Regions from separate parts of the Sphingobium indicum B90A genome, predicted to be linked through region 2. Evidence: riboswitches for the same ligand, from Rfam matches in the RefSeq annotation. Region 2 holds a riboswitch; the other holds the start of a gene.
The links. A riboswitch is a leader RNA that binds a small molecule or an ion and turns the genes downstream of it on or off. The one in region 2 is predicted to bind cobalamin.
Positions count from the first base shown of each region.

Region 1: it holds a riboswitch for cobalamin, as region 2 does, so the genes downstream of both, SIDU_RS00630 (TonB-dependent receptor plug domain-containing protein) here and SIDU_RS12080 (HoxN/HupN/NixA family nickel/cobalt transporter) in region 2, are expected to answer to the same signal.

Region 1 covers NZ_CP013070.1:118,114-122,526, reverse strand. Annotated here, with positions in the region: gene SIDU_RS00630 (TonB-dependent receptor plug domain-containing protein) at 1-1,578, opposite strand, end outside; cobalamin riboswitch at 1,751-1,964, opposite strand; gene mobA (molybdenum cofactor guanylyltransferase) at 2,044-2,583, shown strand; gene cobA (uroporphyrinogen-III C-methyltransferase) at 2,662-3,444, opposite strand; gene SIDU_RS00615 (nitrate reductase) at 3,431-4,413, opposite strand, start outside.
Region 2 covers NZ_CP013070.1:2,478,924-2,483,336, forward strand. Annotated here, with positions in the region: gene cobN (cobaltochelatase subunit CobN) at 1-330, opposite strand, end outside; gene cobW (cobalamin biosynthesis protein CobW) at 330-1,370, opposite strand; gene SIDU_RS12080 (HoxN/HupN/NixA family nickel/cobalt transporter) at 1,367-2,440, opposite strand; cobalamin riboswitch at 2,593-2,819, opposite strand; gene SIDU_RS12085 (hypothetical protein) at 2,977-3,219, opposite strand; gene SIDU_RS12090 (CHAT domain-containing protein) at 3,529-4,413, shown strand, end outside.

The DNA.
Region 1 (4,413 bases), 1.3 Mb from region 2:
GACATAGTCCGCCGAAACGCTGACCGCATCGGCGGCGCGGCGCGGCAGCCGGGCGTCGGTATTGCGGTCGCGCGCATCGACATGGCTGTAGGCGGCCGTGACCGTCAGCGCATCGACAGGCTTCAGGGCCAGCATCGCCTCCACGCCCTTGGCGCGGGTGCGGTCCAGATTATTGTACCCGCCGTAAAGGCCGATCGAATAATCATAGTTGATCTGGTCTTTGGTGTCGCGGCGGAACGCCGTGACAGAGAGGATCGCCCGGTCGCCATCCAGCCTTTGGTCGAAGCCGATGTCGTAGCTTTTCGACCGCTCCGGACGCAGGCCCGCATTGCCGACATCGGCGCCGTAAAGCTGATAAAGGGACGGGGCCTTGAACCCTTCGCCATAGCTCATGCGGATATTGGTCGCGCCGGCGTTGGGCGTGTAGTTGGCATTGGCGCCGAAGGTGGTCGCGCCGCCGAACTGGCTGTGATCGTCATGCCGCGCGCCGGCGGTCAGCGACAGGCCGGCGACCGGCTTCACGATGGCCAGCGCATAGACGCTGTCGACATCGGCCTTGTGGCTTTCCACCGAGCCGAAGCCGGAGAAGTCATAGTCGGGCCGTTCATGTTCATAGCCGAAGACCAGCTTCGCCTGATCGACCGGCTGATAGACGCCCTCATATTCGAAGCGCAGATTGGTGCCCGAATAGCCATAGGGGCCGAATGCGGATGTATAGTCGCGGTCCATGCGGAACCAGGTCACGGCCGCCCGGTTGGTGAGCCTGCCGTCGAACAGCTCCAGGTTCAGCCCGGCATAGCCGACATATTGATCCGATTTGGAAGTGTCCGCTGTGCTGTCCAACACGCCGTTGTCGGTATCCAGATCGGCATGGATATAATAGCCGCGCAGGTCGAGGCTGAGCGTATCGGTGAAGGCCAGCTTCAGCTTGGCGTTGGCGGCGATATTCTCATAGCCGTCCTTTTCCGTGCCATTGGCGGCGGAGGAAATGCCGTCGGTGTTGAAATAGGCGATGCCAACGCCGCCCGATGCGATGCCGCTGCCGCCCGAAACGTCCGCCTTGGCGTTCAGCGTGTCGCTATAGCCGTAATCGACCGATGCATTGCCCGCGAAACCGGCGGCAGGCGTGCCGGTCATGACGTTGACGACGCCGCCGACCGCCTGGCTGCCATAGGCGATGGAGTTGGACCCCCGCAAAATTTCGATCCGCCGGATATTGCCGGTCAGCAGATTGCCGAAATCGTACATGTCGCCAATGCCGCTGGTGTCGTTGACCTTGACCCCGTCGATCAGCACCAGCGTCTGCGTCGTTTCAGCGCCGCGCAGCGAAACGCCGGTCACCCCGCCCAAGCTGCCGCTGCGGTTGAAGCGCACGCCCGGCGTGGTCGCCAGCAGGTCCACGACGCTGACGCTCTGGCGGGTGCGGATGGTGTCGGCGTCGATGACGGTGACGGCCTGGCCGACCTCGTCGCGGGGCTGCTCGATGCCCAATGCGGTGACGATGATCTCGTCATCATCGGCGGCGAGGGCGGGCGCGGCCGCGAGCAAAGCGGCAAGAGAGAGGGTGGCTTTCAACATTATATCTGTTTCCCTGAGCGTCGCTGCGACTTCATGGCTCAGGGCATCCGCTCATCGCGGTCGGCGCAGGGGGAAGTCGACGCCAGTGCCCTCCCCCGCACCGATGCGGCCCTGCGCCGCTTCGTCGCTCAGACGGAAAACACCGTGCCATGGCCAACACCTGGGCCAGGGCAAGAGCGACCGTGCGCCGGCAGGTCTCCTGGCTCGCGGGTCAACGCAGCGATGCATGCCTTCCCGGACTTGCGTCCAGTGGCCGGTCCATGGACCGAAGTGCATCGCGCTCACCGCTTACAGTTGCAGGGACAGCCGCGGAATAGGACGGTTTCCCGCCCGCACCGCATTCCCGTTTTCAGCCCTTTGGGGGCACCGGCGCGATCTTCTTTGCGCGCGAGGGTTTGTCCCCGCCCGCGCCGCGCGCCATAAGGGAAAGCGAGGACAATGCCAAGCGGCATGAGGAGGGACGGAATGCGATTGCTGGGCGCGGTTCTGGCCGGGGGACGATCCAGCCGCTTCGGCAGCGACAAGGCCTTGGCGATGCTCGATGGGCGGACATTGCTGGATCATGCGGCGGCGGCGCTGGGCGCGCATGTCGAGACGGTGGTGATTTGCGGGCGGCACGTTCCGGGAATGACCGGGCTGGCGGACCGGCCGGCGGCGGACATGGGACCGTTAGGGGGGCTGAACGCCGCGCTGCATCATGCGGCGGCGCAGGGTTATGACGCGGTGCTGACGACGGGGTGCGACGTTCCGGTCTATCCGGACGGGTTGGCGCAGGCCTTGATCGGGGATGGCGCGGCGATCCTGAAGGGGCAGCAACTGGCCGGCTTCTGGCCCGCTTCATTGGCGGGAGAGCTGGATGCGCATCTGGCCGAGGAGAATAGCCGGGCGATCCATGGCTGGCTGGAGCGGGTCGGGGCGCGGATCGTGGAGCGGCCGGAGTTCGTGCTGCCCAATATCAACCGGCCGGAGGATCTGGAGCGGTTCACTTTTCCCCGATTGGGCTGAGCCTGTCGAAGGGTTCGGCTTCTCTTGAGGAGAAAAGGGCTTCGACAGGCTCAGCCCGAACGGAGGTAGGGTTGGTCGTCAGGCCCGGACGGTAGCACTCTCAACCACTTCCACCGGCAAATGGGTTCCCGCCACTGCTTCCCCGATCAGCAGCAGGGTTGGGTCTTCGTCGCTGATCGTCGCCACCAGGAAGGCCAGCGCCGACAGCTTGCCCCGGATCAGCCGTTCATTGGGGAGCGAGACATTGACCGCCACCATCACCGGCGTTTCGGGATCGCGCCCGGCGGCGATCAGCGAGCGGCTGATTTCTCCGGCAGCGGCGCGGCCCATATAGATGCCGAGCGTGCCGCCCGGCCGGGCCAGCGCTTCCCAGTCGAGCTTCAGCGGCTCGCCTGCCTTCAGATGCGCCGTCACCAGCGTCAGTCCCCGCGCCACGCCGCGCAGGGTGAGCGAGGCATGGCCGTTCGCCGCCGCCGCGCTGGCGGTGGTGATGCCGGGGCAGATGCGCACGGCGACGCCCGCCTCCGCCAGATGCTCCATCTCCTCCGCCGAGCGGCCGAAGACCGAGGGGTCGCCCCCCTTCAGCCGCACGACGCGCTTGCCCGCCTTCGCCGCCGCCAGCAGCAGGTCGTTGATGCTTTCCTGCGCCTTGCTGTGGCGGCCGGAGCGTTTGCCGACGCTGACCCGCTCGACGCCCTGCGGGATCAGGTCCAGCACCCCCGGCCCCACCAGCGCGTCGTGGAAGACGATCTCCGCCGCAGCGATCAGCTTTTCGGCCTTGCGGGTCAGCAGGTCCGGGTCGCCGGGGCCTGCGCCCACCAGCCAGACCTCGCCGGGGGCGATAAGCTCATTCGGCTGCATGAAGCGTCTCCTGCAATGTCTGGGTGAGGATATTGGCGAGCGCGGGGCGGCACGATCCGCAATTGGTCCCCGCCCCCAGCGCCTTGCCGACGGCGGCGACGTCGACCAGATCCTGCTCGCGGATGGCGGCGACGATCTGGTTCAACCCGATGTCGAAGCAGACGCAGACGGTCGCGCCCTTTTCCGGCTGGCTGCCCGGTCCCCGCGCCGCGAGGACGGAGCCGCCGACTCCCTCTGCCTGCAACTGGCCGATCAGCCAGTCGCGCGAGGGCAACAGGCCGGTGCGCGTCACGAACAGCACGCCGTTCAGCCTGCCTTCGCTGATGGTCGCGACGCGCCGGGTGCCGCGGGAGGCGTCCATGGCCTCGACCCGGTCGCCCTTCGGAAGAAAGGCGTCGAGGCGGGCCGGGTCGCCATTGCCGGCGATCTCGTACAGCGCGCCGCCCGGAACGGTGATCCGGGTGGACCAGAGGCAGGGCAGCTTCACCGGCTCATCGCCGCGCAGGATGAGGAAACCGCTCCACTCGGTCGCGACCTTCTCGACGCTGGCCGGGGTGGATTTGAAGCCGGGCTGGCCCGAATGCGGATCGACCAGCGGACGAGGGAGCAGGCCGGTGCGGCCGCCGCTCGACATCTGGTCGGTCCAGTGGATCGGCGTGAAGATCTCGCCGGGGCGCTGGCCTTCGCTCAGGCTGACGCGGAAGATGCTGTTGCCCTGCGCCGTCTGGACGCGGGCAAGGTCGCGGTCGACGATGCCCAGCGCCTCGGCATCCTTCGGATGGATTTCGACCTGCGGCTCCTCGCGATGGCGCGCGAGTTTCGGGGACAGGCCGGTGCGGCTCATCGTGTGCCACTGGTCGCGGTAACGCCCGGTGTTGAGCGTCATCGGCCAATCCCGCAGCGGCTCCTGAACCTCCATCTGCCTGGTCAGGACCAGTCGCGCCTTGCCGTCCGGCGTCGGGAAGCGGC
Region 2 (4,413 bases):
TTCCCGGGCGATATTCGCAATTTCTTCAATGCCATAGGGCCAATAGCTCTTGCCGCCCAGCAGGACGACGCAGACGAATTTGGCGTGGGCGACGACCTTCTCGACATAGAGATCGACCGAATAGGGATGTTTGAGCTGGAGGAGGTTGGCGAGGCGGATTTCGGGCGCCGCTCCGCCCAGTTCCTGCGCCAGGACATGGGCGGCGCTCGCGAAACAGGCGAGTTCGCTGTCCGCCACGGTCAGCAGCACGATATCGCCCGGCGACTGGCCGAGGTCGATGGCCTCCTCGCCGTTGGAAACGGCGCCGGGCGTGGCGGTCAGCAGATGCATCAGGCGGCGGCCATCCGCGCGCCGAGCGCGGCTTCTATGGCGGCGCGGTCCATGCCGCTCTGGCCGATCACCACCAGACGGGACGTGCGCGGCTCGCCGGCCTGCCAGTGCCGGTCATAATGATGCTGGATGCGGGGGCCGACGGCTTGCAAAACGAGACGGGCCGGGCGCCCTTCAATGGCAAGGAAGCCCTTGACCCTCAGAATGTCGTGCGCGGCGATGCTCCGCGCAAGCGCCGCCAGCAGCGGTTCGGGGCCGGCCAGTTCGCCCAGGTCGACGATGAAGCTCTCGAAATCGTCATGGTCATGCTCCTCCTCTCCGTCATGGTGCGAGGGGCGGTCATCGATCCCGTCCTCCGCCCCGGCGTCCAGGCCCAGCAGTATCGCCGGATCAATCTCTCCCCTCGCCGTGCGGAGGATGCGCACGCCGGGACGGATTTCCCCGGCCAGTCCCTGCTCCAGCGCGGCCAGCCGGTCCGCCGCGACCAGATCGGTCTTGTTGAGCAGGACAAGGTCGGCGCAGGCAAGCTGGTCCTCGAACAGTTCCTCGATGGGGCTGTCATGATCCAGCGTCGGGTCGGCCGCGCGGGCGGCGGCGAGCGCCGCCTCGTCATGGGCGAAGCGGCCCGCCGCCAGCGCATCGGCGTCGATCAGGGCGATCACGCCGTCGACCGTCGACCGCGTCCGGATGTCGGGCCATTGGAACGCCTTGACCAGCGGCTTGGGCAGGGCAAGGCCGCTGGTTTCGATGATGATGTGATCGGGCGGGGTAGGCCGGTCGAGCAGCTTCTGCATGGTCGGCAGGAAATCGTCGGCCACGGTGCAGCAGATGCAGCCATTGGCCAGTTCGATGATGTCCTCGTCCGGGCAGGCTTCGTCGCCGCAGCCCTGCACCAGCGCGCCGTCGACGCCGACATCGCCGAATTCGTTGATGATGAGGGCGAGGCGACGACCGCCCGCATGTTCGATGAGGTGACGGATCAGCGTGGTCTTGCCGGCGCCCAGAAAGCCGGTGATAACGGTGGCGGGGATCTTCTTCATGCGGGATTTCCCTGTGCTTGGTGGCCGGCGATGGAGGCGACCTCGATCTCGTCGAAACCTCTCCAGCGGTAGATGGCCCAGCTCAGCAGCCAGCAGGCGGCGAACAGGCCGATGATGACGAAGCCCAGGCTGTTGAAATGATCGCCAAGGTCGGCGGCCAGGGTCCATGCGCCGCCGCGGAGGCCGAGCCTGTCGCCCAGCAGCGCCGCCGCCTCGATCCCGCCGATGAGCAGCGCGACCAGCGCCGACGCCAGCGTGATGGTGATGTTGTAGTAGAGCTTGCGGATCGGCTTCACGAACGCCCATCGATAGGCGCCCATCATCAGCGCGCCGTCCGCCGTGTCGATCAACGCCATGCCCGCCGCAAAGAGCAGGGGGAAGATGAGGACGGTCGCGATGGAAAGGCCGCTGGCCGCCTGGCCGGCGGACAGGCCCAGAATGGCGACCTCCGTCGCGGTGTCGAAGCCCAGGCCGAAGAGAAAGCCGAGCGGCGCCATGTGCCAGCTTCGCGTCACCAGCCGGAAAAGCGGCCGGAAGAGGCGCGACAGAAGACCCCGGCTGCCGAGCAGCATGTCCATGTCTTCATCGACATAGGCGCCGCCCCTTCGAACATGGTTGAAGGTCTTGAGCACTGATCGCAGGATGATCAGGTTCATCGCCGCGATGGCGAAGAGGAAGGTTGCGGACACGATCGTCGCAATGGTGCCGCCAATGGCTCCGGCGGCCTCCACCCGGCTCAGCGCATTGGCTGCGAAGGCGATGAGGACAGCGGCGATCAGGACGATGCCGCTATGGCCGATGGCGAACCAGAAGCCGACGGCAAGGGGCTGCTGGCCATCCTGCATCAGCTTGCGGGTCGCATTGTCGATGGCGGCGATGTGATCGGCATCGACGGCATGGCGAAGGCCCAGGCTCCAGGCCAGCAGCGCCGTGCCCAGCATGACGGGGTCGCCGGCGAACATGGCGAAGGCCGCGATCCAGGCGGCCAGATTGGCGGCGAGGAGCCCGGCGAACATGCCGGCGGCGCGGCGGCGCAGGCGGCCGGACGGCGCATGAGACGATATGGTCATAGGGACGATCCCCGTCGGCGTCTGCGAACCGGACGGAAGCCGCCTGCATGCCGGACGGACGCTCTTGCGCCCAGCATGCGGACAGCAGCTCCCGCTGCGTGAAGCGTCGCTCAGACGGAGGACCGTGCCGCGGCCATCCCCTGGACCATGGCAAGAGCGACCAGACGCAGGCAGGTTTCCTGGCTCGCGGGTCACGGCTTGGCGCATGGCCTTCCCAGGCCTCGCATGACTTAGCGTCCGGCCCAGTGGCTGATCCTGCCGCATGTGCGGAGGATCGCTATGCGTCTCGCTCGCCGCTTACAGTTGCAGGGACAGCCGCGGATTCATCACCGCATTCCCTATTAAGCCCCCTGAAGGGGCACCGGCGCGATCATGAAGGCCGGCCGAAACCGGCCTTCATGGGCGTGCATAGAGGCTGGGCGAGCAAATGGGAAGAGGAGCAATGACGACTTCTTCCGTCGGGCAGGGCCAACGCGCCGCTCCCGGCGAGGCGCTGGAGGCTTACGGCTCGCAGCGCCGGGGACGACGATCCTATTTCAATGCACCTCCGCCCTCAGCCGTTCGACCAGCTTTTCGATCTCCCACGGCTCCAGCACCCAGGTTCGCGTCTTGCGGCCTTCGCGATGGACCGGCTGGGTCAACAGGATGCGCGCCTGTTCCTTCGCATGGGGCTTGAAGATCGCGAAATGCTGGGCGCAATCGCGGATCGTGCCGATGATCGGCGCCTTGCCGTCCAGGTCGATCATGGTGGCGGGCTGGTCCCAGGGCATGTTCAGCATGACGTCTTCCATTCTTCTATGATCGGCGCTGCAACTCGCTTGATCACCGGCGACCATAGCGGCGGATCGGCCGCCTGTATCGCCCAAAAACAAGGGCTCAACTGTCACTTTTCTGGTTTGCTCCTGGACAGGAGGCGGGCGAACATGCCCCTGCCCGGCGCGTTTCGCCTTGCGGCGCGGCGTCGGGGGGCGTTATGACGGCCCGATCATGCAAAAGGGGGCTTTGCACGGACATATCCGGCAGGGTTTGGGGGATAGGCCTTGAGCGTTTTGGGGAAGTTGGTTCGCGGGCCTGCGGGATGGGCCGCCTTGACTCTGTCCGTGGCGGCGCACGCCCAGGCGACGGGGAACCGTCCGCTGCTGAGGGACAGTTTCCGCATCGGCAGCGAAGGCGGCGCTCTATGCCAGGCGCAGAGCGCGACCGGCGACCCCGCAGCGCGAACGATGTTCGATCGCGCATGGACGCTGGTGTGCCGGGATGCCGCGCGCCCCGTCGGCCAGATCTATGCGCTGCGGCGCGGTGCGGCCACGGATGATGGGGCATTGCAGGATCGGCTTGCGGCTTCGCGCAGGGAGGCGGTCGAGTGCAATGCGCCCGGCGGGGTCACCTTGCCCGGCATAGGCTTGGCGCTCATGCGCAACTGCGCGGGCGCGGTCGGCGCCTATCGCATATTGGCCGTCGAACGCGGCAAGACGATCTATGTCGCGCAGGGCTATGCCGCCTATGCAAGCGCGCTCGACCTGGGGCTGCGCTCCGTCATGGCCGGGCGGATCGTGCCGGGCCGGGTCGACATCGCGACGGTAGGGACGAACGACGCGGGTTATGCCCGACTGCAGGCGGCGACGCTGGACCCGCAGACTGTGCTGGCGGAGGGCTATCGGCGCAACGCTTCGGGCAATTATGCCGAAGCGGCGGAGTTTTTCGACAGCCTGACCGACCGGCTGGCCCGCGATCCGGATGCGGCGAAGCTGACCCCTGCCGAACGGGCGAACCGGGCGCATGAATATCTGGTCAATCGCGGCCTGCAACTGTCCAATCTGGGCCTGTTCGACCAGGCCGAGGCCGCCTTCGCCGAAGCGCGCCGGATCGTGACCGCCGATGCGGTGCAAGTCCGCCTGCGCCGCAATTTCGAGGCTATGCATCATATCAACCGGCAGGATAGCGCCGGCGCGCTGGCGATACTGGATCGCCCC